One region of the Leifsonia sp. Y862 genome, then DNA from elsewhere that is predicted to be linked to it. Evidence: predicted binding sites of a transcription regulator. Region 1 holds the regulator's gene; each other region holds the start of a gene.
The links. The regulator LexA, encoded in region 1, represses DNA repair genes until DNA is damaged. The targets are predictions, from matches to a motif close to TCGAACANNTGTTCGA.
Positions count from the first base shown of each region.

Region 2: AC25Z0_RS05030 (HNH endonuclease signature motif containing protein) is a predicted target of LexA. The motif match lies at 3,328-3,343, and genes of this name have one in related genera.
Region 3: AC25Z0_RS03635 (HNH endonuclease signature motif containing protein) is a predicted target of LexA. The motif match lies at 2,361-2,376, and genes of this name have one in related genera.
Region 4: AC25Z0_RS06345 (HNH endonuclease signature motif containing protein) is a predicted target of LexA. The motif match lies at 2,470-2,485, and genes of this name have one in related genera.

Region 1 covers NZ_JBYHFR010000002.1:870,816-877,884, reverse strand. Annotated here, with positions in the region: gene hisB (imidazoleglycerol-phosphate dehydratase HisB) at 1-422, opposite strand, end outside; gene AC25Z0_RS14145 (histidinol-phosphate transaminase) at 432-1,520, opposite strand; gene AC25Z0_RS14140 (LysM peptidoglycan-binding domain-containing protein) at 1,609-1,929, opposite strand; gene lexA (transcriptional repressor LexA) at 2,303-3,022, shown strand; gene metE (5-methyltetrahydropteroyltriglutamate--homocysteine S-methyltransferase) at 3,196-5,529, opposite strand; gene AC25Z0_RS14125 (methylenetetrahydrofolate reductase) at 5,526-6,539, opposite strand; gene hflX (GTPase HflX) at 6,887-7,069, opposite strand, start outside.
Region 2 covers NZ_JBYHFR010000001.1:1,075,457-1,082,525, reverse strand. Annotated here, with positions in the region: gene AC25Z0_RS05060 (SOS response-associated peptidase) at 1-125, shown strand, start outside; gene AC25Z0_RS05055 (Dps family protein) at 197-655, opposite strand; gene AC25Z0_RS05050 (DUF6328 family protein) at 748-1,260, shown strand; gene AC25Z0_RS05045 (hypothetical protein) at 1,355-1,519, shown strand; gene AC25Z0_RS05040 (DUF1345 domain-containing protein) at 1,555-2,211, opposite strand; gene AC25Z0_RS05035 (J domain-containing protein) at 2,287-3,219, shown strand; gene AC25Z0_RS05030 (HNH endonuclease signature motif containing protein) at 3,582-5,342, shown strand; gene AC25Z0_RS05025 (hypothetical protein) at 5,404-6,285, opposite strand; gene AC25Z0_RS05020 (SHOCT domain-containing protein) at 6,427-6,834, opposite strand; gene AC25Z0_RS05015 (SulP family inorganic anion transporter) at 7,026-7,069, shown strand, end outside.
Region 3 covers NZ_JBYHFR010000001.1:762,656-769,724, reverse strand. Annotated here, with positions in the region: gene AC25Z0_RS03640 (DUF4870 domain-containing protein) at 94-471, shown strand; gene AC25Z0_RS03635 (HNH endonuclease signature motif containing protein) at 712-2,169, opposite strand; gene AC25Z0_RS03630 (hypothetical protein) at 2,799-3,455, opposite strand; gene AC25Z0_RS03625 (iron chaperone) at 3,683-4,297, shown strand; gene AC25Z0_RS03620 (iron-containing redox enzyme family protein) at 4,329-5,429, shown strand; gene AC25Z0_RS03615 (glycosyltransferase family 2 protein) at 5,426-6,451, shown strand; gene AC25Z0_RS03610 (CDGSH iron-sulfur domain-containing protein) at 6,448-6,711, shown strand; gene AC25Z0_RS03605 (hypothetical protein) at 6,713-6,958, opposite strand.
Region 4 covers NZ_JBYHFR010000001.1:1,350,446-1,357,514, reverse strand. Annotated here, with positions in the region: gene AC25Z0_RS06355 (M3 family metallopeptidase) at 1-1,434, opposite strand, end outside; gene AC25Z0_RS06350 (methyltransferase domain-containing protein) at 1,489-2,328, shown strand; gene AC25Z0_RS06345 (HNH endonuclease signature motif containing protein) at 2,538-3,995, shown strand; gene AC25Z0_RS06340 (hypothetical protein) at 4,163-4,711, shown strand; gene AC25Z0_RS06335 (GNAT family N-acetyltransferase) at 4,704-5,246, shown strand; gene AC25Z0_RS06330 (hypothetical protein) at 5,300-5,569, opposite strand; gene AC25Z0_RS06325 (N-acetyltransferase family protein) at 5,574-6,020, opposite strand; gene valS (valine--tRNA ligase) at 6,021-7,069, opposite strand, start outside.

The DNA.
Region 1 (7,069 bases):
AAGTGCCCACCGATGAGGTGGAATTCGAACCCGGCAGGCTCGCCGGTGTGCACGAGGTATGGACGGCCGGAGATGTCGACGACGGCCTGCACGAGCGCCTCATCGAGGGGAACCAGTGCGTCGCCGTAGCGGGAGATGCCTGCCTTGTCCCCGAGGGCCTGCTTGATGGCCTGGCCGAGCACGATGCCGATGTCTTCCACGGTGTGGTGCACGTCGATGTCGGTGTCGCCATTCGCTGTCACGGTGAGGTCGGTCAGCGAGTGCTTCGCGAAGGCGGTCAGCAGGTGGTCGTAGAACGGCACAGACGTGTGAATGTCACTGACACCCGTTCCGTCGAGGTCGATCGAGAGAACGATGCTGGACTCGCTCGTCTTCCGCTGCAGGGTAGCGGTGCGGTGCGAGGCGACAGGAAGTGAGCTCATGTCGCTAGTTTATTGGGCTTCGGGCGCGTCGACACGCGCGATTGCGTCCAGGAAGGCAGATGACTCCGCCTCGGTCCCCGCCGTCACCCGCAGGTGGTTCGGGATTCCCACGTCACGAATCAGGATGCCCTCATCCAAGAGCGCGAGGAACGTCGCGTGCGGGTCCTTCACACCACCGAACAGCACGAAGTTGCTCCAGCTGCGGTGCGGCGCATACCCGAGCTTCTCCAGCTCAACGACCAGGCGGTCGCGCTGTCCCCTGATCTCGTCGACCATGGCGAGCATCTCGCCGGAGTGGGCGAGCGCGGCATTCGCGGCAGCCTGCGTGAGCGCGGACAGGTGGTACGGCAGGCGCACCAGGCGGAGCGCATCGGCGACGGCCGGATCGGCGGCCAGATAGCCGACGCGAGCACCGGCAAATGCGAACGCCTTGCTCATCGTGCGAGACACCAACAGGCGCTCCCGGCCCGGCAACAGTGTCAACGCACTGGCCGCACCGACCGGCGCGAACTCTGCATAGGCCTCATCAACCACGACGATGCCGGTGGTGGCGTTGTAGACCGCTTCGATGGTGTCGAGAGAAAGCGGGGTACCCGTCGGGTTGTTCGGCGAGCACAGGAACACCAGATCGGGATTCGTGCGCTGCACCCAGTCGGCAGCAGTCTCAGGAGAGAGCTCGAAATCGGCATCGCGGTCGCCGGCTACCCAGCGGGTGCCGGTGCCCGACGCGAGAATCGAGTACATCGAATAGGTGGGAGCGAAGCCGAGCACCGTTCGCCCAGGCCCGCCGAACGCCTGCAGCACCTGCTGGAGAACCTCGTTGGAGCCGTTCGCCGCCCAGATGTTGTCGCGGGTGAGTCCGTGACCGAGGTAGCGAGCCAGACCGTCCCGCAGTTCGGTGAACTCGCGGTCTGGGTAACGATTGACCGTCAGGATCGCACGGGCCAGTGACGCGACGATGTCATGCGCGACAGCCTCTGGGATGGGGTGCGTGTTCTCGTTGACGTTGAGGGCAACGGGGACGCTCTTCTGCGGAGCGCCGTATGGGGTCTGACCACGGAGGTCATCGCGAAGGGGAAGGTCATCGAGGCTGGTCACTCGCCCAACTTTACCGTTGGGAGGTGAGAGCACCTCTCAGCTAAGCGTGGCGGCGCACCAGGCGATGCCGCCCGGCGAAACGTCGCGCCTAGAAGGACGCAGGCAGAGCCAGCCGCTGGCCGGGCTGCACGTCTTCACTCGCCAGTTGGTTGAGGTTGACGATGTCGGCAATGACGTCACGCGGGTCGGCGGCGGGTGCCAGTGATTCGGCAACTTCCCAGAGGGTCTCCCCCGCGGAGATCGTGATGTAGGCGAAGTCGGCCGCACCGGAGGCCGTGCCGGCCCCTGAGGCCTCTGCAACGCCACCGCTCAGGGCAAGGAAGAATGCCGCCGCAACAAGAGGAGCGGCTGCGAGCGTCGTGAAGACGACGCGACCCCGCCGCGTCAGACGCAGGCGAGTTGTCGCCACGGCGGGACGTGGGGTTGTGGCTGGTGTGATTGGTGTTGCTGTGGGTACCCCGCCAAAGGGCGAGACGGTGGAACGTGTTCCGATGCACACTACTGCGTTCATGTCGAACCTCCAGGTAAGGACGTACCCGGCTCTCGGCCGGGAGAGCCAGGTACGAATCTATGTTCCGAATATATATTCGATTATTCGAACAATCAAGCATGTGTGCGGTTGTTACCAAAAAGAAATGTGCGACACACTCGAACAAACGTTTGCCGAATAGGGGTGTGCCAGATACAGTTTCGATTGTTCGGTTGTACTCAACCAGACACCACCGACATTCAAGCGGACGTGCCATTCGCACAGCGCACCACAGGCATGAGAGGCGAGGACAGTGACGCAAGACACCAGCAGTTCACGCAACAAGAACGACAAGGTTGGCGCGAGCGGCACCAGGCGACGGAAGAGCCTGAGCGAGAAGCAGCTGGCTATCCTCGACTTCATCCAGCGCTCAGTGAGCCAGCGCGGCTACCCGCCGAGCATGCGCGAGATCGGCGATGCCGTCGGACTCGCGTCGCTGTCGAGCGTGACGCACCAGCTCAACCAGCTGGAGCTCAGCGGATACCTCCGCCGTGACCCGAACCGTCCTCGCGCCCTCGAGATTTTGATCGAGATCCCGCAGGCGCCGGAAGACGCGACCATCGCCGAGCAGGAGGGCTTCCCCAGCGCCCAGATCGGTGACGCCGCAATGGTGCCGCTCGTCGGCCGCATTGCTGCCGGCATCCCCATCACAGCCGACCAGCAGATCGACGAGATCTTCCCGCTCCCCCGCCAGCTGGTGGGCAAGGGCGACTTGTTCATGCTCAAGGTCGTCGGCGAATCAATGATCGACGCCGCCATCTGCGACGGCGACTGGGTTGTCGTGCGCCAGCAGAAGACTGCAGAGAATGGCGAGATCGTCGCCGCCATGCTCGACAATGAGGCAACGGTCAAGGTCTTCAGGCAGCGCGACGGCCACACCTGGCTACTCCCCCGCAACAGCAACTTCGAGCCCATCGTCGGTGACTTCGCCGAGATCCTCGGCAAGGTCGTCGCGGTACTCCGCTCCGTCTAATCCCGCTGCTGCCTAATACCGCTGCTTCTGGAGGCCCGCCAGGGCCGTCTCGAAACCAGCACCGGCGAGGTCTCGAGACACCCGCTGACGCTCGCTCCTCGACCAACGACACATGGTCCCGGCTGGAATTCCAGCCGGGACCATTTCCATGTGTGGCCGCGCCACCGCCGCGATTACGCGGAGACAGCGACCTCTGACGCGGCGCGCACGGCGCGCGTCGCCTCCAGGATGTTGCGGAGCGAGTCGACCGTCTCGTCGTAGCCGCGGGTCTTCAGGCCGCAGTCAGGGTTGATCCAGACCTGTCGGCCGGGGATCGACTCCAGCGCCCGATTGATCAACTCAGTGACCTCTGTCACGCTCGGCACGCGCGGCGAGTGGATGTCGTACACGCCAGGGCCGATGCCGTGGTCGAATCCGCTGCTCTGGATGTCACTGACGACCTCCATGCGCGACCGGGCGGCCTCGATGCTGGTGACATCGGCATCCAGGTTGCGGATGGCATCGATGACGACCCCGAACTCCGAGTAACAGAGGTGCGTGTGGATCTGCGTGACGGCAGCCACACCGGCGGTCGCCAACTTGAAGGAGCCCACAGACCAGTCAAGGTAGTCGGCCTGGTTCTTCTTCTTGAGCGGGAGCAGCTCGCGCAGTGCAGGCTCATCCACCTGCACAATCTTGATGCCGGCGGCCTCGAGATCACCGATCTCGTCGCGGAGGGCCAATGCCACCTGACGGGCCGTCTCGCCGAGGGGCTGGTCGTCGCGCACAAAGGACCACGCCAGGATGGTCACCGGTCCGGTCAGCATTCCCTTGACGGGCTTCTCGGTGAGCGACTGCGTGTAGACCGACCAGTCGACGGTGATCGGCTTCGGGCGCGACACGTCGCCCCAGAGGATCGACGGGCGCGTGCAGCGGCTGCCGTACGACTGCACCCAACCGTTCTGGGTGACAGCGAAGCCATCGAGGTTCTCAGCGAAGTACTGCACCATGTCGTTGCGCTCCGGCTCTCCGTGCACGAGAACATCGAGGCCGATCTCCTCCTGCAGCTCGACGACCCTGACGATCTCTGCACGCATGAGGGCGGTGTACTCCTCGAGGGTCAGCTCGCCCTTGTTCAACTGGGCCCTGGCGCGCCGAATCTCTCCGGTCTGCGGGAACGACCCGATGGTGGTGGTCGGCAGGAACGGCAGCCCGAGAGCCGCGTCCTGTGCCGCGACCCTCGCGGCGTAGTCGCCGCGGTTGAAGTCCGCGTCCGTCAGGCCGGCTGCGCGGGTGCGCACGGCACCGTCACGCACGCCAGGGGCGGCAAGGCGGGCGGCCAGGGCAGCGGATGCCGCATCCAACTCAGCCTGAATCGCCGCCGTGCCGTCGGCGAGGCCCCGCGCCAGGGTGGCCACCTGCGCCACCTTCTGGTCGGCGAAGGCCAGCCAGCTGCTGAGGTCGTCGCCGAGCTCTGACTCGTCTTCAACGTCGTGCGGCACGTGCAGCAGCGACGTCGAGGTGGACACGGCGACGCGCGGGCTGAGCTCGGCAACAGCGGCCACCGTGTTGAAAGCTGCGGCGAGGTCGCCCCGCCAGATGTTGTGACCGTCGATCACACCGGCGACAAGTACCTTGTCGGCCAGGCCTGCCACGGCTTCCGGCACCTGCCCGCGAACGAGGTCGAGGCCGATCGCCTCGATGGGGGCCGCTGCGAGCACGGGGAGGGCGTCGTCGAGGCTGCCATACGGCGCGGCCACGAAGATCGCGGGGCGCTGTTCCAGTCGTCCGAGCACCGAGTAGGCGAACTGGGCGGCCCCGTACACCTCACTGCTGGGAACCTCGATGCTCTCGCTGACGAGAGCCGGCTCGTCGAGCTGCACCCACTGTGCACCGGCATCCGCCAGACGGGCGAGCAGCGCGGCGTAGACCGGGATCAGGTCGTCGAGTCGCGAGAGCGGCACGAAGCCCTTTGGGGCGTCGTCGCTCGGCTTACTGAGGGCCAGCAGCGTGACCGGGCCGACGATGACGGGCCTGGTCAGGTAACCGGCGGCGGCTGCCTCCTCGAATTCACGCACGATCCGATCGCTCGCGAGGGTGAAGTTGGTCTCAGGGCCAATCTCCGGCACCAGGTAGTGATAGTTCGAGTCGAACCATTTGGTCATTTCGAGCGGCAGGTTGTCGCCCTCACCGCGTGCCAGCGTGAAGTAACCGGCGAGGTCGATGCGGCCGTCTGCGTCGACCAACCCAGCGAAGCGGGCGGGGACGGCGCCCACTGTCACTGCGGCATCCAGCACCTGGTCGTAGTACGAGAATGACTCGGGGATCGAGGAGTCATCCCGGCCGAGACCCAGTGCAACGAGGCGGGCGCGCGTGGCCTCGCGGAGGTCAGCCGCGGTCTGCTCGAGGGTGGCCTCGTCGATGCGACCGGCCCAGAAGGCTTCAACAGCCTTCTTCAGCTCGCGGCGGCGGCCGATGCGCGGGTATCCGAGGATGGTGCCTGTCGGGAATGCGGGAGTGGTTGTCATGCTGGTTCCTTGACTGTTGAGGCAGATACTGCGGTGGTGGGCTGTCGGTCAGATGGCTGGTAGTTGGTGGGGAGGGCCCCGGCCCGTTCGAGCACCGAGAGCACCGTGCGGTGCTGGTTGAACGCGTACAGGTGCAAGCCGGGGGCGCCGCCGGCCACGAGCTCCTGCGCAAGGGCGGCGGCGTGCTGGACGCCGATCTCTCGTTTGCCCTCGTCGGTCGGCTCGATCTCCAGCTGGATGGAGAGCTCAGAGGGCAGCTCCTCGCCGGAGAGCTGCAGGATGCGCGTGAGCCTGGCCGGGCTGGTCACCGGCATGATGCCGGGCAGGATGGGGAATTCAACGCCAGCTTCCCTAGCCCGCTGGATGAAGCTCAGGTAGTGATCGGCGTGGAAGAACAACTGCGTGATGGCCAGGTTCGCTCCCGCCGCTTGCTTGGCAAGGAGCGTGTCGATGTCCTGCGAGGTGGAGCGGGAGCGCGGGTGACCGTTGGGGAACGCGGCGACGGCGACACGCACCTTGTCGCGCTCCGACTTCACCGCCCTGGCGCCAGGGAGCCCTGGGATGACGCTCTCGCTGTATGGCACCCGCTCTGCCTGTACACGGTGGATGAGCTGCACGAGCTCCCCTGCGCTCTTCAGATCGCCAAGGAAGGGCTCTCCGTCGACGGTGCCCTCAGGGGCGTCGCCGCGGAGGGCCAGGAAGCTGCGGACGCCGGCATCCAGAAATTCGCGAATGAGCTGGCTGGCCTCTGCGTGCGACGAGCCGACGCAGGTGAGGTGGGCCATCGGTTCGACGCCGGTGGCATGCAGGATGTAACTCAGGACTTCGAGAGACGCGGTGCGGGACGAACCGTTGGCGCCGTACGTCACGGAGATGAAGTCTGGCCTGGCCGCCGCCAGCCTGTCGATCGTCTCAGTGAGAGCGGTCGCTGCGGCATCCGTTCGCGGCGGGTAGAGCTCGAACGACACCGGAACGCGGCGAGGACAGTCAGGGTCCGTCGTCGTAGTCATAAAACCTCATTCGGCATAAGCGCTGCCGCGGCCGGGCAGCCGCGGTCCACCAGCGAAATGCTGGTGAATTGTCGCGGGCGGGTGCCGGGCTCGGCTGTCGCTCCATGCCGATCGGATTGGTCCGGTCGGCAACGATTGGAGCGACTCTAACAACACCGAAGTCGAATGAAAAAGGGTGTGACAGATTGTTTCGCGCGGAGTACCGCGGGGCTGAATCTGGACGTGCGGGCGCGCCGAAGCAGCCCCGCGGGTCAAGCGCAGCTACGCGGTAGCTGCAGCACCAGCGAAGCTGCGGGCGACCCGCGCAGCGCGGTCACGCCGGGGGAAGCCGGGCGTGATGGCGCCGGCTAGGCCGTGATGGCCTCTACGCGCGCAAACGGCGCGAACTGTGGCTGGATCTCCGGGGTGACCATCGCCCGCACCTGGGTGCCGGCCTCCGCGTACTCGGTGGAGAGCACCTTGCCCTGGTCGTGCAGGAGAGCGATGAGGTCGCCGCGCTCGTACGGGATGAGGAGGTCGAGTTCGATGCC
Region 2 (7,069 bases), on a different contig from region 1:
CGGGAGACAAGCACCTCGTCGATGCAGCAGTGTCTGCGGCGACACCGGTCGCAGAGGGACTTGAGTTCCATCGGATCGCCTCTCCGATCAGGGGAGACTCGCCAGAGATGATCCAGCCGGTTTAAAGACGCACAGACTGCACCCGAGCATCCGCTCGTGTGCAGCCTGTGCGTTGTGCGATCTGGCTGCTGGTGATCTAGCTGCCGCTTGGCTTGCGGTTCTCGGCGCCGACCATCCAGGAGTACTGCTCCAGGCTCAGAAGGATGCCGTGCAGCAGGTCAGCACTGGCGGGATCTTCCTCGTCGACGTCGTCGTGAACGGCCCGAACGTTGTCCGTTGTGGCGTCGAGGAGTCCGACGACCAGGTCGACTGCGGCGGTAGTGCTCAGCTCACCGTACGGAAGTTTCGGCAGCTTCGTGGTCGCTGCCACGGTCTCTGCTCGGCCATCCGGGATGCTGTGGAGTGCGCGCATCCGCTCGGCGATCTCGTCGGAATGCTCGCGAGCTGCATCGATGATTTCGTCGAGTTGCAGGTGCAGATCGCGGAAGTTCTTACCGACGATGTTCCAGTGAACCTGTTTGCCCTGGACGTGCAATTCGATCAAATCGACCAGAACTGACTGCAGGTTGTTACTGAGCTTTTTTGAGGCTTTCATGTTTTCCCCTCGCGCATTTTCTGGGGCGTGGTGCGGCCTGAAAAGCGAGCCGAACGCCCCTCTAACTGGTGCCAAGACACTAGCATGTGGGCATGAATATGCCAGAATCAGCGTCGGCTGCGCACGATGCCGTGCCGGGCGGTGGCCGCTCTGAGACGGAAACTGAGCGGCTGGATCGCAACTGGAATTCGTTGCTCCAGGAACTGCGGGTGACGCAAACCGGTACGCAGATCCTGAGCGGATTCTTACTCACCGTGGCCTTCCAGGCTCGCTTCAGTGAGCTCGATCAGTACCAGGTGACGGTGTACCTGGTGCTGGTCAGCCTTGCTGCCCTGACGACAGCGATCGGGTTGGGGCCGGTGAGCCTGCATCGCGCCCTTTTCCGTCGGCACGCCATGGCGCAGGTCGTCCGGATCGCCAACACCCTGGTGCGGGCGACCCTCATCGGTGTTGCTCTCGTGTTGACCGGAACGGTTCTGCTCATCTTCGACGTGGTCGTCGGTCGCGAAGCCGGTTTCATCAGCGGCGGCGCCGTGCTGGTGTTCACTGTTCTGGTGTGGAACGTGGTTCCGCGTATGGTGCATCTCAATTCGAAGGACACGTAGCCGCCGCAGCCGCTGGTACGCGGATTAGGCTTAGAACAGCGGTGGCGCACACCGTTGATGCTTGGGTGCTTCACCTCAAGAAAAGGACTCCTTCATGCACGTCGTCATGTTCATAGTCGCATTCGCCATCATGCTGTTCGGCTTCTGGCTGTTCGGTGCCGCGTTCACCATCACTGAGTTCCAAGCCCCTGTCTTCTTCGGCGGAATCTTGTGTGTTGCGGTGGCGATCGCGATCCCCACGCAGATCATGCGCGATTAGCGAAGGTTTCTTCGGCTAGTCGATTCGGCCTCGCTCTACGAGGGCAGCCCCGCCAGCAGGTTGATGAGCGAGGCCAGAATGACCGAGCCGAACAGGTAAGACAGCAGCGAGTGCTTGAGTGCCGTGATCCGAATATCGTGCGTTTGAAGGCTGGTGTCTGAGACCTGGAAGGTCATGCCGAGGGTGAACGACAGGTAGGCGAAATCGCTGTACATGGGCGGGTCATCTTGATTGAAGTCGACACCGCCGTCGTCTCCGGAGTAGTAGAGCCGGGCATATCGCAGCGTGAACAGCGTGTGCACCAAGAACCAGGAGAGGGCGACGCTGGCGACCGCCAGCACGGCAGTCCACACCTGTTCCGTGTTCGACGCGTGGGTCTGCGTCGCGATGAGCAGCACGACGACGGCACCCAGGCTGGCGAGGCTGGACAACAGGACCAGGAAGTCAGTCGAGCGTCTGGTGGGGTCTTCGCGGGTCGAATGACGAGCTGTGGTCTCCGCATCCATGGGAATGATCAGCGTCCACACCAAGGCCAGGTACGAGATGCAGGAGCAGCCCCATCCAACGATGGGAGCCAACGCCCAATGCCCGCTCGCCCCCGTGATGAGCGCCGCAATGATGCCAATGACGAACATGATTGCGACCCGAAAAGCGGAGTGATGGCGCGGGGCGTTTGCATCAAAACTCTTCACACGGCGATCGTTGCACAGAAACGACCGGTATCTTGATGTACTGCATTTATTGATCACCTATGTCGAGAGATTTTGATGACAGACAGCCCGGCTGCGTCCACCCCGTACGAGATTCTGGGCGTGACGGCTTCCGTCAGCGACGATGAGCTGAAGCGCGCCTATCGGCGGCTGTTGCGGCAGACACATCCGGATGCCGGCGGCAGCGCGACAGAGTTCCACGCCGTGCAATTGGCATGGGAGCGAATCGGAACGCCAGCCCTGCGCGCCGCGTATGATCGCTCGCGATTCACTGGCGCGGAGCCCGTGTCGGAATCGACATTCTCGACTGGTAGAACAGGAACCCGCCGTGGACCGTCAGGGCCACGCGCCAGGATGCATGGGCACCCCGGCGGCTGGTCGCGGCAACGCTACCTTGAGCTGATGCGGGAGTGGTCAGGCAGGGGCAGGTCGCTCGACGACCCCTATGATCCCGAACTGATTCGGTCTGCACCCAGAGAGATTCGGCACCTGCTCGCTAAGGCAGGCGCTGAGGAAGCGACGGCGCAGCTGGTTTCGGGGCTCGGAATCGGGTATACCGCGTGGCATGACGTGGAGACCGGCGGTGGAACGGACAAACTTGACCACATCGTGCTTGGTCCTGCTGGGCTGTTCGGCATCATGTCGGAGGACTGGGGCTGCATGATCGAGGTGCGAAAGGGTGAACTCGTCGGGGATTTGCTCGCACCGGGGGAGGAACCCATCGACGCCCTCCAGGCGAGCGCCAGAAGCCTGACGAAGTCGCTGCGGGTGCGCTTCACCGCACTCGTCGTTGTCGTACCTGATGGCGCGATCTCCGAGCCGGCAGTTCTTCCGTCGAGAGGTCGACGTCCGAGTGTCGTCGTGCTCACACGATCGAGGCTGATCGGTCTTCTGCGCGATGGAATGCCCGGCTTGCAGCGTGGCAGTTTCGAGAAGGTCTTTGAGCTGCGTAGCCAATTGCAGAACGGTATCCGCTTCGTTGCTGACTAACGATCGCCGTGATTACGGATGCTCCGTTGTGCGTTCATCAAGCCAGTTGCCTTCATCAAACGGGTCGAACATAGAGTTCATGTAGTGTGAGAAATCCTCTTGTTTCTTTCGAACGTTTGATCTAGAATTGGGGCATGGATCCAGCGCTGGAACACCCCGAACGGCCGGTGAACACTCCCGCCACTTCACACTCCACGCGCTCGGTCTCCTCGCTTCCCGCGGTCTCCCTTCCTGCTGCCTCAGTTCCCAATGCCTCCACTTCCGCAGCTTCAGTTCCTACGACTTCGGCTCTCCCCACGTCTTCCTTTGCTGACCGCGCCCTGGCGACTGTCGTTCGGCTCGCTGCGGTGCGGCGCGGACCCGTGGATTTTAGTTGGTCCCATGCCGAGAAGCAGCTCTCGCGGTGGGTGTTCGAATGGGACGTGCAGCAAGCCGAGAAAGATGCCGCAGAGCAGGCCGCGGAAGATGCCGCGGAGCAAGCTACGGAAGTTGCCGCCACGCAAGCCGCAGAGCGGGCTGTTGAGGAGGCGGCCGCTGAGCAGATGGCCGCGACGCAGGTCCTGATCGGCGATGTCGGTGGCCCGGGAACAGAGTCCGCGCACGGCGCGATCAACCTCGCGCTCCGAAAAGCGGAGACCGCACAGTCCACGACCGCCCGGTCGATGGCCGTGGAGGTCGCAGCGGCGGCCGAGGTCATCCGCCTGGCCCGTAACAACCTCAGCATCTATTTGACGCCGGGCGGGATGAGTGAGCCCGACGCCCTGGACCTGGCCGAACGGACCGCAGCCACCGACCTGAGTTTGCGGTTGAATCGTTCGCCCGATCAGGTGCGGACCATGGCCCATGAAGGGCTGGTCCTCGCCGAGTCGCTGCCGCAACTCTGGGCACTGTTCCAGGCCGGTCACACCGGATACGCGCAGGCCCGCGCCGCCGTCAACCATCTCACCGGATTGGCCGACCCGGAGGTCATCGCCCACTACGACACCGAACTCTCTGCGAAGGCTACAGAGCTCACGCCGGAAGCTTTCCAACGCAAGGCTCGCACCCTGCAGCAACGACTACTCGCCGAACCCCCTGAACTCCGCCACGCCCGCGCGATGGCTGACCGCCGCGTCGTGATTGAACCGGCCAACGATGGCATGTGCACGGTGTTCGCGGTGATCAGTGCCGCGGACGGCATCCGGATCAACGCCCGACTCGATGCCACCGCCAAGCGGATCGCGAAGAAGGAAGCCAAAGAAGCCAGAGCCGCCGGCACCGGCCGGGACCGGTGCCGCACCCGCGCACAGATCCGCACCGACCTGTTCGCCGGGTGGCTCGCCGGGGATGGCACCCCGACTGCCGCGAAGGTGCGACCGCTGCTGTTCATCCCCGTGCATGGGCTCCTCGGCGGTACAAATCCCGCCAAGCAGGCCAGCAGCGCCAGGACCGGCGGGCACTCGGGTCGTGTGGGTCACGACGGACAACTCGACCACACCGGCGTCGCCGGCCATGACGGACACCTCGACCACGGCGATCACGGCGATCACGGCGATCACGACGAACAACTCGGTCACACCGATGCCGTCGATTCAGTGGCCCACGCTGGCCAGCCGGTCCCCTTCGATCAGCCCGCAGTTTTGCAGGGCTATGGACCCATCGATCCCGTCACCGCCGCGCAACTCTTCATCGACGCCCCGGCGTTCCGCCGGGTGGGCACCGACCCGTTCACCGGCGAGATCCTCTCCTTCGACCGCACCCGCTACCGGCCCACGAAAGCGCAACGCGAATGGTTGGCCGCGAAATACGGCACCTGCGCACGAACAGGCTGCAACCGGCTCGCCGTCACCGCAGACGTCGACCACCTCAAAGAATGGGTTCGAGACCACGGGCTCACCAACGAAGACAACCTGATCCCGCTGTGCCCACCCGATCACCGGTTGAAGACACTGACGAAGCTCCGGTACAAACGAGACCCAGACGGCAGCGTCACCGTGACCACACCCACCGGATACGTCGGGATCAACGCCCCACCCGATCCACTGCCCCGGCATCCGCTGCTCACGAATTCACTGGCACGTTCGCCACTACTCCGACAGCTACGGGAATCCCGCAGGCCACTGCCAGAGAACCCACCGTTCTGAGCAGAACAGATCTGAACCGATCTGAACAGAGCAGAGCAGAGCAGTGCGTTCGCCGAATGGCTTAGGCGCGAGCGATACCGAGCTTGTCGACCCAGTAGTCCAGGAACGTCGAACCGGCTTCGTCGTGAATCTCTTCACCGATCACAATGACCGGGTACGGCCGCTCAAGTACTCCATCGGAGGGACGCACATCGACGTGGGCCACGTCGTAGCCGGCAGCATGCAGGTGATCAGCCATGAGGTAGTCGCTGCGGGAATCGCCGACGGATCGCCACAGGGTGGGCAGTTCTCCCGAGCTGGCGAAGAAGGCCAACGCGCGTTCGGCGGCGTGATTCTTGTCGAGGTTCACGGACTCAATGTCGGTGGAGATGATGGTGGGGTCGATGCGGAATGGCACGTCTCCGGCGCTATTCGCCGATTCACGGTTTCCGAACCGCACTCCGACTCCGGACTCGACCAGGATGTCGTAAGCGGTCTCATTGAAGGACCGCTGGGCGGCCTGGAAGTCGGCGTTGCTCACATCCGTGCGCTGTTCGACGGACACCATGGCCAGCTTCGTCTCGTCGAAGAACATCGTGTCGCTGTAGTCAGAAGCGATGAGCTGTCTGAATCGCTCAACGAGGTCAGCAGGAAGTGCCACAGAGTCGTCAACAACGACATCGCCCATTCCGGTCGCGGTGATCGGGAACCAGACGGCGCCCTTCTCGCAGACCCCATACATGCGCATCTCAGCGGGCAGACCCTGCTTCACGAGCGGTCCGACCACCTGTTCGCGGATGAAATCGGCACTTCGCCCGGTGATGAACGCGATCGGCACATTGGCCGATGCCAGCGCAATCAGGTCAGTGATGATGCTGGGCGTGGAAATCGTACGGGTGACCGGGCTGGCGATGGGTCCGTCGACATCGAGCATGAGGCCGAGGGGCGATGCGTTTTCTGACATGGTTCATTGTTTCACGGGGCGGAATGCCGTTCTGAACAGACACAGCCAGCCAGCCGAAGCCCTGCTCGTGTACACAGAACGGCCGAGGCGAATCACTTCGCCCCGGCCGTCCGGTTTACTCGTTCGTGCTCGCTCTTAGCTCTAGCTCACAGGGGCGGCGGTGTGGGCCAGCGCCTGCGACTTGAGGTGCTCGAACTCCTGCTGTGAAATGGTGCCGGCATCGAGCAGCGATTTTGCCTTGGCAATTTCGTCAGCCGCGCTGTGCCCGGCCACGCTCTGGATGTACGTGGCAGTTTCCTTCTGCGCCTGCTGGGCGACCTGCGCCTGGCGCTCGGCCATTCCGCTGCCCCTGGCAATGAGGTACACCAGCACGGTGAGGAACGGCAGGAAGATCAGGAAGATGATCCAGAGGGCCTTCCCCCAGCCATTCAGTTTGCGATCACGGAAGAGATCACCGATCACCGCGAAGAGCGCAAAGAGATAGGCGATAAAGGCGAAACTCCAAAAGAACAGCCAGATGACGTTCCACACATTGCTCCAAAAATCCATGATTGCCTCCCCAGAACAGCGGCGAGGTGCCCCTGTGTGAATGAACTTAGTGGGGAGTGCCCCATCTCGGCTAGATCTGGCGTAATAGTGCGCCCACCGGGCAGAACGTTCCCTCGCCGAACGCGCGCAGCGGCGGTAGCGTGAAATCGATCGTTACCAGAGAGAAGGCGTGAGCTGGTGGATGCCGTGTCGTGGAAGCCGAAGCGGATGCCGAAGCGGATGCCGTGATGAGCCA
Region 3 (7,069 bases), on a different contig from region 1:
CGTTTTCCGCATGTCCGCGTTTCACTGCACGTCATCATTGCCCGCCCCGTGCGCGATCCAGCGCCATACGATCCCAGCGCCAAAGGAGACACCATGTCTGATGCACCTCCACCCCCTCCCGCCAACCCGTACCAGTCTCCCAGCCAGCTCAGCCCGGCTGACGAAAAGCTCTGGGCGACGCTCATCCACATCGGCGGAATCTTCTTCGAGCTGCTGCCCGCACTGATCGGTTACCTGGTCCTCAAGGATCGCGGCCCGTTCATTCGCCAGCACACCGCTGCGGCATTGAACTTCCAGCTCACCATGCTGATCGCGTACATCATCGGCGCCATCTTGACGGCCGTCTTCATCGGCATCCTGATCGTCTTCGCCGTATGGGTCGTGACGATTGTCTTCAGCATCATGGCCGCAGTCGCTGCCAACAAGGGCGAGGCGTACGTGTACCCGCTGTCGATCAAGTTCGTCAGCTAGCTCGCACTCTCGTGTGAGGCCGCACCGGCGGTCACGCGGAAGAAGCCGCTCACCAGGTCACGATCTGGTGAGCGGCTTCTTTCGTTGAGCGGATGTCGGAGCAGAACGTGAACGCGCGCTCGCGGCCCACGGTGCGCCCGGTGCGCGCTCGGGCCCCCTAGGAGCATGCTTCACGCGGGTCCTGATCATTCAACCGGGTGGGGTCTCGGACCAATACAGACACGGCCGGGTCGGTTCTGTTCAGCCCGTTTGCGGATGATCACGTCTATCGGCGAGTTGGTCTGCCATCCGGGTCGGGGACTTCGTGGCCACATGCCACCGCTGCTGCCCGTCCATCCAGATCGGGGCCTTCACCTGCGGCACCCCGTCGACCATCCGGATCTGCCACCCCGACCGGTGAATCGTTCGGTGGTGGAACCAGCACAGGGTCACTCCGTTACCCACCTCGGTGGGCCCGCCGAGCGCATCCGGGATGACGTGGTGAATCTCGGCCCACGCGGCCGGGCTCTGGCAGCCCGGGATGATGCAGCCGCCGTCCCGGAGGGTGATTGCACGGCGCTGCTGGCCGGAGAAGCACCGGTCGGTGACCCCAAGTTCGATGATCTTGCCCTTCGCATTGATCGTGACCGGTTGCACTCCCCCGGCACACGCCATCTGCTCCACCGTCAGCATTGAGATGGGTGCCACCTGCCCATCAATGTGACCGGCACCCGTGCCGGCCAGGAAGTCTTCCTGCCGCACGCTGACCAGCACGGTCGGGGCGGCCCCGCCAATCGAGGGTGCTTCGGCACTTCGCGCGGCAGTGTCAACGATCATCGTGAAGAGGTCGTGGCGCAGCTGGTCGCGGGTCCGATCGTCGTGCTCGAGCACGTCCCGGTCGATCTCTTGCTCCTGCTCCTCCACAGTCAGGAACTTGACCTGCGCGGTCCGCGGCGACATGTATGCATCCATCAACCGTTGGAACTTGGCGGCCGTCTCCGGCATCAACGCTCCCGACACGGGGATGAGTCCGTCGCGCTCGGTGCCGAGCCGGAACCCGCGGTTCAACATCGCCCGCTTCTCATCGGGCTCAAGACCGTCCGGGTCGATGAATGCCTTCCACACCTGCGCTTGCAGCAGCGTTTCATCCGCAGCCACCGGGGTCGTGGCCTCGTCGCCCGGCCCGATCGGTTGCCCCGTCGCCGCTGAGACGAGGGCTTCCTCGGCGAGTTGGATCTCACCGACCGCGATCCGGCCACGCAACGGGCTAAGTGCCGCAATGATCACTTCGGCACTGTCCCGACCGAGCAGCCCACTGGCCAGCCCGACCGCCACGGCCGGGAACTTCGCCGGGAACGCCGCCCCGTCCAACCCGTACTGGGTGCGGACGTGGTCGCCCAACCGGATGCGCTTGGCGATGGTCTTCGCCGACACGCTTGTGAGCCGTTCCAACAGCTCGGTGCCGCTCCGGCATCCGCGCTTGGATGACAGCCGCTCGGAGACCTCCAGGGTCTTCCGCGACCGCTCCTCAATCTCGGCGGCCAACGACACTCGGTACGCGTCGATGATCCGTCCGGCCTGCTCCGCCTGGATGGCACGTTCGACCAGATCATCATCACTGTCGACGCGCACCGTGGCGCAGGGCTGGGCCTCCGAAAACTCCGCCGTGAAATCCTGCAGCATGTCCTTCACTGAGCGGGATTCCTCGATTGTGAGCATGCCTCAATACTACCAGTATTAGAACAGATAGGCGAGCTTTTCTCAATCCCAGCCAGGGCTTAGTCGTAAGTATGTTCGGGTAGATGTTCCGGAGGGCGGGCCGCTATCGGCCCCGAGGTGCGAGGGTGCGAGGTGCGAGGGTGCGAGGGTGCGAGGTGCGAGGTGCGAGGTGCGAGGTGCGAGGTGCGAGCGAGAATAGGCGTTCGGTCACCGCGCCGAACTCTGGCGCGCGTTTTCCCGCCTGGCGCGCGGTTTATCGCGCGCCAGCCGCATTTTCGCGCGCCCCGATGAAATCACGACGGCCCGTCGCCCAGTTGACTCTCGTGGGCGGCGCTACGTGTCGAGGTGGCCGGTGGGACCCGCCGCGGGGGTCGAACGCGGCGGCGCGGTAGCTGCAACATGCGCATTGCTGCGTTCAACCCGCGTACCCCGCTGCCGGTGCCCCCTTGGGGTGCGCGGTCGTCTGAGTCCGCCGTGCCGCTTGATTCGGCGAGAAGGGTCTCGAGACACTCGCTGGCGCTCGCTCCTCGACAAACGGATTCGACCAACGGAGACCTCGGACAACGGAGACCTCGCTACTCAACCAAGAGCTCGCTCCTCGACCGCCGGAACCAAGCGCGAAGACTCACTTAGCCTGCCGAGACGAAGCGCAGGTCCGGCTCCATTGGCAGCGTGGCGGGGAGTACGACGCTCAGCACGCGGTCACCGAGCACTGCGCCGTGCGCCCGGTATCCACGGTGCTCAATTCGGATTCCGGCAACGGGCAGGCCGTCGATCTCGATCGAGTGCTCCAGAGCGAGGCTTGGATCGGTCGCATCCTGAGCCGAAAATGGATCCGCTTCCAAACCATTAGCAGAGGCATTCCGCCAGACGTGATCGAGGTGCTGCGCAAGGGCCGCAGCATAGGAACCCCACGACAGCGCATCAGTGGTGGTCGAGGTGCGCACGGCTTCCCACAGCATCGGGTACCTGGAGCGCAGCATCCGCTCTCGCACCCAGTCAGGCAGCCCATCCGCGCGCTCGGCAGACAGCAGATGCCCGTCGTTGTGTGCGTCATCGCGTCGAAGAAAGTTGGCGGGATCATCCCGATCGTCCGGATTGACAAGGACGCTGTAATGCACCGCGATCGCGGAAATCTCGCCATTCGTGCGTTCCACATTGACGCCCGCCTGTTCGATGTGCCGTTGCGGGGCAAAAGTGACCACGCGGCCGCCGAACTCTGCAACAGCGTCGTCGAATGACAACGGCGCCGGCGGCCATTCGATCGGTCCGGGAACGAACTGCATGAGGCGATCCTCTCGCTGACGACTGTGTGGTCACACGGTATCGCGCTCCAGACAGAAATTGGCGGATGCCACTGCGCACCCCAACGCTTTACGTTCGGCCCGCGGTGTGGTCGAGTGGAGCCGGGGCACCCGCTGCCCCACGCAGAACCAGTTCACGCTCAGAACCGAGTCCACACGCAGAACCGGTTCAACACGCAGAACCGAGTCAACAAAAGGAGTGCACCGCGATGGCTGAGAAGCAGAAGTCCACTGCAACATCCACGGCGAAAAGTGAGCCGGCCGAGGGATTCTCTGAGGAGGAACGGGCCGCCATCAAGGAGCGTGCCGCTGAGCTCAGAGCAGAGAAACGTCGCAGCAAGGACTCCGACAAGAAGGCGCAGGACGAGAAGGCCGTTCTCGCAGCAATCGCGGACATGCCGGACGCAGACCGTGCCCTCGCAGAGCGAGTCCATGCCGTCATCACGGAGAACGCACCAGACCTCGCACCCAAGCTCTGGTACGGGATGCCCGCGTATGCCATCGACGGCAAGATCGTCTGCTTCCTCCAGCCGGCAGAGAAGTTCAAGACGCGGTATGCGACCCTCGGCTTCAATGACGTGGCTACCCTCGACGACGGCACCATGTGGCCAACTGCATTCGCCCTTGCGGAGCTGACCGCGGCAGACGAAAAGAAGATCGGCGCCCTCGTGGCGCGCAGTGAGCTGACATGCAACGTGTCGAGTGGCGCCACAAGCCACGATCGACGCGAAGCAGGGCACGATCGACGTGAAGCAGGGCACGATCGACGCGAAGCAGGGCACGATCGACGCGAAGCAGGGCACGACGGCACACGCCGGGCTTGACCATTGCTGACGCCGGATGGATTCTGGGCCCATGGACACCCCAGGCAGCCAGACCACAGAGACCCTGCCCACTGCGATCGCTTTCCCCTTCGAACCACGCGGCCCACTCAGCGGGCGGCTTGTGGTCGCTCTCGCCGAACCGCCATCCGTCACTGACGACCTAGCGGATTTCCAGGCGGAGCTGGAACGCGCATTGGCGGACAGCACCGACCTCCTCCGCGACGATGACCTGCAGCTCACGCTCTTCGTGCTCTACGGCCTGTTCTATGGAGACGTTGGCACTGTCGACGATGCCTGGGAATGGCATCCGGCAACACTCGCCGCCCGTGCCAGCATCGAGGCGACGTTCGAGCGGCAACTGCGGAATTCCGTGGTCATACCGCCGTTGCCCCCGGCCGACGCCGAGTCGGTCGCTGCCGCACTGTTTCGGCTGACGGGTAAGGATTCGGGGCCCAGCCTCGCGCGATTCGTAGCGCAGCGTGCGTCGGCAGACCAACTCGTGGAGTTCGTGATCTACCGCTCCATCTACACACTCAAGGAGGCCGACCCGCACTCGTGGGCCATTCCCCGCCTCACCGGCAAGGCGAAGGCTGCCTTGGTCGAGATTCAGGCCGACGAGTACGGAGGCGGGCGCCCGGAGCGGATGCACTCCGCAATCTTCGCCCGCACGATGACAGAGCTTGGGCTCGATGCTCGCTACGGCGCGTACGTCGACCAGGTTTCCGCGCTCACCCTGGCGTCGATGAACATGATGTCGATGTTCGGCCTCAACCGTCGACTGCGTGGCGCCATCGCTGGCCACCTGGCTGCGTTCGAGATGACCTCGTCAATCCCGAACCGGCTCATCGGCAATGGATTCCGCCGATTGGGTTTCGAGAAGAACGTCACGGACTATTTCGACGAGCACGTTGAAGCGGATGCCGTGCACGAACAAATCGCCGGTCGCGAACTCGCCGGTGGCCTCGCAGAGGACCAGCCGGCACTGCTGGCGGACATCTTCTTCGGTGCGAGCGCCTGCCTGACGGTAGACGGATTGGCTGGGCAAGAAGTTCTCGACGCATGGACCTCTGGGCGGTCCTCCCTGCGCACTCCGCTCGCCCCGCAAGCACGTCCCGCACCCTCGGCATCATGAGCTCGCCCCTGCCGGCCGACTACGTACTGCCGCTCCTCTGGCGAGATGATCGCGGCATAGACGAGCTCACCGACTACCTGCACACGCTCAGTGGGTGGATCGCCGTCACCGTCGTTGACGGGTCGCCCGGCGGCATGTTCGACGACCACCACGACCGGTGGTCTGGGTTCGTTCGGCACGTTCGTCCGGATCCGTGGCCAGGCAACAATGGCAAGGTCGCCGGTGTCATGACCGGCCTCGGCCTCGCCGACACCAATCTGGCCGACGGCAATCGCGTCGTCATCGCCGACGACGATGTTCGTTACGACCTGCCTGGGCTCACCCGAATCGTCACGGCGTTGGACCACGCCGACGTGGTGCGACCGCAGAACTTCTTCACCAGCCTCCCCTGGCACGCCCGCTGGGATACGGGGCGCACTCTCGTGAACCGCGCGCTCGGCGCCGACTACCCTGGCACCCTCGCCGTGCGGCGCGACCGCATTCTGTCAGTCGGCGGATACGCCGGTGACGTCCTCTTCGAGAACCTGGAACTGATCCGCACTGTGACCGCAGCAGGCGGCCGGGAGGCGCAGGTTGCCGACCTGTTCGTGGGCAGGATTCCGCCCACCGTTGGCCACTTCGCCGGCCAACGCATCCGCCAGGCCTATGACGACTTCGCCCAGCCACTGCGTCTCGTTGCAGAGCTGGCCCTGCTGCCGCTGACGCTGTGGGCGCTCAGACGACCCCAGCGGATGCTCGTTGGCGTCGTCGTGGCGTGTGCCGTGGGTGAGTGGGGTCGGCGGCGAGCCAACGGCGCATCCGTCTTTCCCTGGACGAGTGCCGCCTGGGTTCCCCTCTGGATGCTGGAGCGCGCCATCTGCATGTGGCTGGCCGTTGGCCTTCGCGTGCTCGGCGGGCCCCGGTATGGAGCCGGACGGCTTCGCCGTGCCGCTACCCCGCTGCGGCAGCTGCGGGAACGCGTTGCCACACATACAGCAGGGACACATACAGCAGGGACACATACAGCAGGGACACTGACGTGAACGACGAGATGCAGGACGCCGCTGCAGAACCGACGGGCGACGAGCGACGGGAGAGCCTGCATCCGCTCATCACCGTGTGCGCCGATGGCCCCCTTCTCATCCGCGGCAGCGTCGACATCGTTGGAGCTGGGGGAGATCCTGTGCCCGTCACACGCAAGACCATTGCCCTTTGCCGATGCGGCGAATCGACCATCAAACCGTTCTGCGATGGCTCACACAAGCTCGTGGGATTTCACCCGGACCAGCCGCCTACGGAGTAACTCATGCCCCTGAGAACTTATTCGGTTCGAGCCCGGCAATGCGATGCGCGTGCTCCTGGAGATCCGCTTCGCTGATCTGGTGCCCGCCGTTCGCGAATCTCTCACGCAGCGCTTCCATGACTTTCGCCTCGTCGTGGCCGGCCAAATCCGCTTCCTGCTGCCTGAGAATGCCCGCCACCTTGGCGTCTTCCGGCTGAGAATGCTGGGCCTGAATTGGTTCGTCCTGGGTGTCATCGCGGTTCGTCATGCGTCCTCCGATCAGAGAGCTGCTTCGGGACTAGAGGTGCTTTCTGGCTATTGTGCCTCGTCTGCGGTGAGCTTTGGCTGTACGGATTCAGCTCGGTTCGCTCACGAAACC
Region 4 (7,069 bases), on a different contig from region 1:
CTGTGCGAACAGGCCGTGGAGCGCGTGCCCGAATTCGTGGAACAGCGTGTTCACCTCGTCGAAGCTGAGCAGCGTTGGTTCACCGGCGCCGGGCTGTGAGATGTTCATGTTGTTGCACACGATGGTGGGGGTGCCGAGCAGCTCTGACTGCGAGACGAGGGAATTCATCCAGGCGCCGCCACGCTTGGAGTCGCGGGTGTAGAAATCAGCGATGTAGAGGCCGACGGGGGAGCCATCGTCGTTCGTCACCTCGAATACCCGCGCGTCTGCATTCCAGGCGACCAGGTCGTGACGCTCGGTGAAAGTGACCCCGTAGAGCTGCGTGGCGGCGTAGAAGACACCGTCGTGCAGCACCCGCTCGAGTTCGAAGTACGGGCGGAGCGCCGCAGAATCAACGTCATACTCGGCCTGCCTCACCTTTTCGGTATAGAACGCCCAGTCCCACGCCTCAAGCTGTGTGGCGGCCTGGTCTTGCAATGCGGCTTGCTCTGTCCGCGCATTGCGGGCTGCGGCCGGTGCGAGCCGTGCGAGCATGTCGTGGATGGCATCCGGTGTCTTGGCCGTCTGGTCTGCTGCCACGTAGGCAGCGTGGTTGTCGAAGCCGAGCAGACGAGCACGCCTGGCCCGCAGCGCGGAGATCTCGAGCACGAGGGCACGGGTGTCGAATTCACCTCCGCGGATGCCGCGCGAGCGTGACGCCTGAAGCACGCGTTCGCGCACGCTGCGATTGGTCAGCTCGGCGAGCACCGGCTGCGATGCCGGCAGCACGAGTGTGAGCACGAATTTGCCCTCAAGGCCACGGTCCTTCGCCGCTTCCGCGGCGGCAGAGATGGCCCCAGGCTGCAGTCCGTCGAGTTCATCGACTGAATCGACGATGACGGCCAGCGCGTTTGTGTCGGCGAGGAGATTCTTCTCAAACCGGGTGGTGAGGGTCGAGAGCTCGGCATTCAGCTCACGCAGCTGCGCCTTGTCGTCGTCGGAGAGAGCCGCTCCCGCGTGGGTGAACTCGGTGTGGTACCGCTCGACGAGATAGAGCGACTCTGCGTCGAGGTCGAGGGAATGCCGCTGGGCATGCAGCGCGGCGATTCGGGCGAAGAGCGTTGGGTCGAGAGTGATGGCATCCTGGTGCGCAGCAAGGAGTGGGGCGAGCTCTTCCTGGAGCGCGGCCGTGAAGTCGGACGCGTCTGACGAGCACACGCTGAAGAAGACCTCCGCGACACGATTCAGGAGCACGCCGCTTCGCTCCAGAGCGACGAGCGTGTTCTCGAAGGTGGGCGCATCGGTCGAGGCCGTGATCACGTCGATCTCTGCCCGCTGCTCCGCGAGTCCCTGCTCAAATGCCGGCCGGTAGTGTTCATCTTTGATTGTGGCAAACGGGGGAAGCTGGAACGGAAGCGTGCTCTGGCTGAGGAAGGGATTTGCGGAGTCGACCATCCACCTACTCTAGATTGGCCGGATGCCGCCGGGTTTCAGTCGTAGGCTCGTGTCATGACTGACTCGCCTGAACCCGTTGACGTACCAGTACGGGACGAATACATGCATGGCCACCACGAGAGCGTGCTGAGGTCTCACGCCTGGCGCACGGTGGAGAATTCCGCCGCGTATCTCATCCCAGAGCTTGCGGCCGGTCTCACCGTGCTCGACGTGGGCAGCGGACCAGGCACGATCACAGTTGACCTCGCTCGGCGGGTGGCCCCTGGCTTTGTGCGCGGTGTTGACCAATCGGCTGAGATCGTCGCGCAGGCGAACGCCCTGGCCACCGACGAGGGTGTGCACAACGTGAGCTTTCACGTCGGCGACGTGTACTCCCTCGAGTTCGACGACAACTCCTTCGACATCGTGCATGCCCACCAGGTATTGCAGCACCTGGCCAACCCTGTCGCGGCCCTCAAGGAGATGAAGCGGGTGCTGAAGCCGGGCGGTCTCCTTGCGGTGCGTGACGTCGACTACGGTGGCACGGCCTGGTACCCCGAACTGCCAGGGCTTGCCCTCTGGATGACGGCGTACCGCGACGTGGCGTTCTGGAACGGCGGAACACCGGATGCCGGCCGCGCACTCAAAGCCTGGGCGCACCTGGCGGGCTTCAGTGACGTGCAGGCGAACGCGTCGATCTGGTGCTTCAGCTCCAACGCCGAACGCGAGTGGTGGGGCGAAATGTGGGCAGCCCGCGCAACGGAATCGAACTTTGCGGCACACGCCATCGAGTCGGGAGCCGCAACCCTGGCTGACCTGCGAGAGATGTCGGCTGCGTGGCTGGCGTGGGCGGCGAACCGCGACGGATGGATCGGCTTGCCACACGGGGAGATCCTCGCGCGCAGAGCGCTGTGACGACACGGCGGATGCGAGTATCTCGGTTTCGTTGATTGAGGAGGCCGCCCGCGGCCGTCTCGAAATCCAGCGACCCAATCTGTGGACGCGTTGCGTCTGAAAGCCTCTCTGCACCTTCTCGAGCCCTGTGGCAGGTCTCGAGAATACAAATGTTCGAACCTTTGTGAGAATCCCTCGCTTAATTACTCGAACTGCAGTACTATTGAATCATGCTCAACATCGAGGATGCCCGCACAGCTCTAGACATGCTGCAGGCATTCACCGAAGAGTATTCCGAGATGCGCCCGTGTGCCGCTGTCCCCGGGTTGAGTGAAGACGACGTTGTGGCACTAGCGGTTGTGGCGGAGCGTGCTGGCCGGTGCGCGGACGCTCTCCGCATTGCGGTGTCCACTGATATTGATGAGCGGTCCCGACCGACGCTGGAGGTGTCGGAGCGGCTCTCGTCCAAGCGTGGTTGCCGCAACTCCACGGAGTTGTTGGAGCGGTTGACGTTGGTGTCGCCGAAGACGATCGCGAAGCGGATCCGGTTGGGCAGGCAGGTGCGCACGCAGTACGGGTTGGATGGCATGGCGTTCCCGCCGAAGTTCCCCGCGGTCGCTGCCGGGCTGGCCGCAGGCCAGCTCGGCCTGGACAGCGCCGAGGTGATCGTGGGCACGTTGGCTCCGTTGCTTGGCCGGATCGAGGTTTCTGCGGTGCAGGAGGCTGAGGCGGCGTTGGTGGCCGCGGCGACCGGGGTCCCGATCGAGCCGGGCGCCGAACCGACGGTCCCGGAGTCCGCGGGTCTGATCGAGGTGCACGCGCTGGTGTGGAAGTCGTTCATCGACCCCGACGGGGTGGAACCCGACGAGAAACAGGCCATGCACAACCGGGGGTTTCGGTTGGGTGGGGTCCGCGACGGGTTGGTAACGGTGTCTGGCGGGTTGATGCCCGAGGTCGCCGCGAAGATCCAGCGGCTGATGGACGCATACATGTCGCCGCGGTCCGCGCAGGTGAAGATGCTCACCGCGGAAGAACGCGACCTCGAACTCGAGCAGCAGTCGTTGGAGCACGACGACCGCACCAGGGACCAGCTCGGCCACGACTTGCTGGCGATGATGGCTGACAATGCGGCGCGAAGCGCCGAAGCGCCCACGATTGGCGGGGCAGCGCCGACGGTGCTGGTCAGCGTCAGGCAGGAAGACCTCGAGTCCGGTACCGGTGCCGGTCACATTGACGGGCAGGTCGCGCCGATCTCAATCGTCACGACGGAGCAGATGATCTGCACCGGCGGTGTTCAACCGGTCACGATCAGCAAGAAGGGCAAGATCATCGAGCTCGGCGTTCCCGACCGGTGCTTCACCGGGCAGCAACGCCGGGCAATCACCCTCCGGGATGGCGGCTGCATCATCCCTGGCTGCCAAAGCCCCGCAGCGTGGGCGGAGATCCACCACGTGATCCCCGCCGCGCTCGGCGGTCCGACCGATGTCAGCAACGGGGTGACCCTGTGCTGGTTCCACCACCGCACCATTCACCGGTCGGACTGGCAGATCCGGATGGTCGACGGAGTCCCAGAGGTTATGGCCCCGGTCTGGCTCGACAACCGCCGGCGATGGCATGTCGCGACGAAGTCCCCGACCCGGTTGGCAGATCAGCTAGCTGATCAGCGCCAACACCGCCGAACGGACTGAACCCCCACTGAGCTGGCGCCTTTTAGGCTGGCAGCAGGCAAGCTGCGCACACGTGCAAGGAGTTGAGTCCAATTTCGCACAAGCGTAGCCGAGCTCCTCCTGAAGAGAGCGCGACGCTATCTGCATTCGCCGAGCCCTAGGAAGCTCCGGCCCCTAGGATGATCGCGATGGGAAACATTGAAGACCTGGTGCCTGGCGCGGTTGAACACACGACTGTGCCGCCACTCGGCGGCAGAGCACCCAAGATGGTGTTCACCGTGATCATGGTCGTCGCTGTATGCGTGATGTTGACGGTCACCGGCTGGTTCGCCATGAAGACTTTCATTTGGCCTACGCAAGATACATCCACGGGAACATGTGCTGTTTACGACCCGGAGAGCTGCGTCGATCTGAAGCTGTCTTTTCTCGAGGATGTCGGGCGACTCGACCTTCCTGACAACAGCGAAGTCTTGGATTCTGGAACGGGTAAGTTTCTTTTCGCCGGCTCAGAGTGGGGACTCGTACGGTTGCCTGAGGCTGTCGAACCGCCCGGGCTTCCCCCTGTGCCTGACGGAGAATTCAACACCAACCGAATGGAACAATTCGAGGAGCTCGGTTTCGTCTCCGTCACAGGCGTGAAGTCCATCTCCAGCGGTCGATATTTCACCGAAGTGATCACAGGGACCGACAGCTCAGGGCGGACCCTGGTTCTTATAGATCGGAGCTGGAATGGGTAGCGATGTGACACCCGAGTGCCAAGTCTCAGCGCCCGAGTTGGTGTTCCGCACAGGTAGATCCCGCGACACGGCGGACTGTGTTCGGCTGTGGGTCGAGGCGTGCGCCTCACGAGATGGTGTAGCGGTCGGCGGTGTTGCCGAGCGGGCGCTACCAAAGTTCGACCACGCCGAGTGCTGGATTGTTGTCGAAGACCCGACCTCTGGACTGCTCGGTTTCGTGCTTGCCACCACGCCAGGCAGCGGACTGCCGGGCGATCCGCTGGACGCGCCAGTGATTGGTTTGCTCGCGGTCGCACCCGGCGCCCAGGGGCGCGGGCTTGGCAGTGAGTTGATGGACGCCGTCGCTGCAGATCTCGCGCGACTGGGCCATAAGCGCTCCGTGCTCCACGCCCTGCTTGACAATCGCTCGGCCGTTCGCCTGTATGCCAGCAAAGGATGGCAGCCGTTCGGAGAGGTATCCCAACACACGCTACTGAAGCGTCCGATGCAAGCCTTCGTGCTCAACGTGGATTCGGGCCACGCTCATCGGCCTTAAACGACAAACGGGCCGACCCAATGTTTGGGGCGGCCCGTTGCTACGTTCAGATGCTAGATCCAGTCATCCTCGTCATCGTCGCTCTCGACAACCGGCTGGGTGATCGTGGCGCTGTCATCTTTTTTGATGTAGCGGATGACGGTGCCATCATCGAGTTCGATAACGGGACTGCCCTCCAACCAGGTCAGCGTCCAGCGCCAGTCCGACGTGTCAGCGTCACCGGCCGCGAGGTCACCCTCGACGGCCTGAAGCGCGATCTCGACAACTTCGGGCAGGCCGGTCGGCGCAGTGCCTCCGAGCGGCCAACGGCTACCAAGCTGCATAGCCTTAGACTTCCTGCTCGTAGGTGACCCACGAGGTGCGGGTACCGATGTCGTCATAGAGACGCTGGGCATCCTCGTTGTCTGCTGCCGTGATCCACTGCACCTGGTGCAGGTTGTGCGCGCGAGCGTAGTCCTGCACGTAGCTCATGAGCTGGCGACCGATCCCGGCGCTCCGGGAGCTCGGCACCACGAACAGGTCGTCAAGGAACAATGCCATGTCGGCGCTCAGCGTGCGCGGGAACTGACGGAAGTGCACGAATCCGACGAGCTCACCGTTCTCATCAACCGCGACAGCACCGTCGAGGTCGTGATTCTTGTCAATGATCCAGCTCCAGACCTGCAGAGCCTTCTCGTCCGTGAGTTCACTTTCGTAGAACTCGCTGTAGCCCTCGAAGAGTCCCAGCCAGGGGAAGAAGTCTTTGTCCCCGAGTGGCCGCACGTGTACTGACATTCAGTTCTCCTCACTCGTTGGCACCGTTTCAAGAACGATGTCAGTGACAGCTAATTCATTTCCCTCAACGAACGTCAATTCGCTGATTCGACCGACTGCTTTGAGATCTGCGGCGGACTGTGCGAGCAAGCTCACCTCGTCCTGTGTACCGCTAATTACAGCAGAAACGACGGCAGACTTCTGAGAAGCTTTCGCATCCGTCTTCGCGCGTCGGATGCCGGTGAGTGCACGACTGGCCAAACCGAGCAGTGCGATGTTGCCGGTTGCCCCTGCTTCGAGGTCAGCGGCTACGGGCCACGGCGCGACGTGCACCGAGCCGTCGTTCGACCATGACCAGGCCTCTTCGGTCGCAAACGGCACGAACGGAGCGAACAAGCGCAGCAGTGTTGACAGCGCAATGCGAAGGGCTGCGACAGCAGAAGCCTGTGCGGCATCCGTGTCTCCGTACGCGCGTTCCTTGACTAGTTCGAGGTAGTCGTCGCAGAACGTCCAGAAGAAGCTCTCCGTGAGCTCAAGGGCCCGTGCGTGGTCGTAGTTCTCGAACGAGGTGGTGGCCTGCGCGACAACCTCACGCAGGTTGGCGAGCATGCTTGCGTCGACAGCCTCGGTGACCTGGGCGCTGGCGTCACCCTCGAACGTCAGGATGAACTTCGATGCGTTCAGGATCTTGATCGCCAGGCGGCGACCGATCTTGATCTGCGTCGGGTTCTGTGGATCGAAGGCCGCGTCAGTGCCGAGGCGTGACGATGCTGCCCAGTAGCGCACAGCATCTGAACCGTGCTGCTCGAGCATCCCGGCCGGAGTGACGACGTTGCCCTTGGACTTCGACATCTTCTTGCGGTCGGGGTCGACGATGAAGCCGGAGAGTGCCGCGTGCTTCCACGGTGCAACACCGTGCTGCAGCTCGGCACGCAGCATGGTCGAGAACAACCAGGTGCGAATGATGTCCTGGCCCTGTGGGCGCAGCGAGTACGGGAACACGAGGTCGAACAGCTCAGGATCGCGCTCCCAGCCACCGGCAAGCTGCGGGGTGAGGGAGGAGGTCGCCC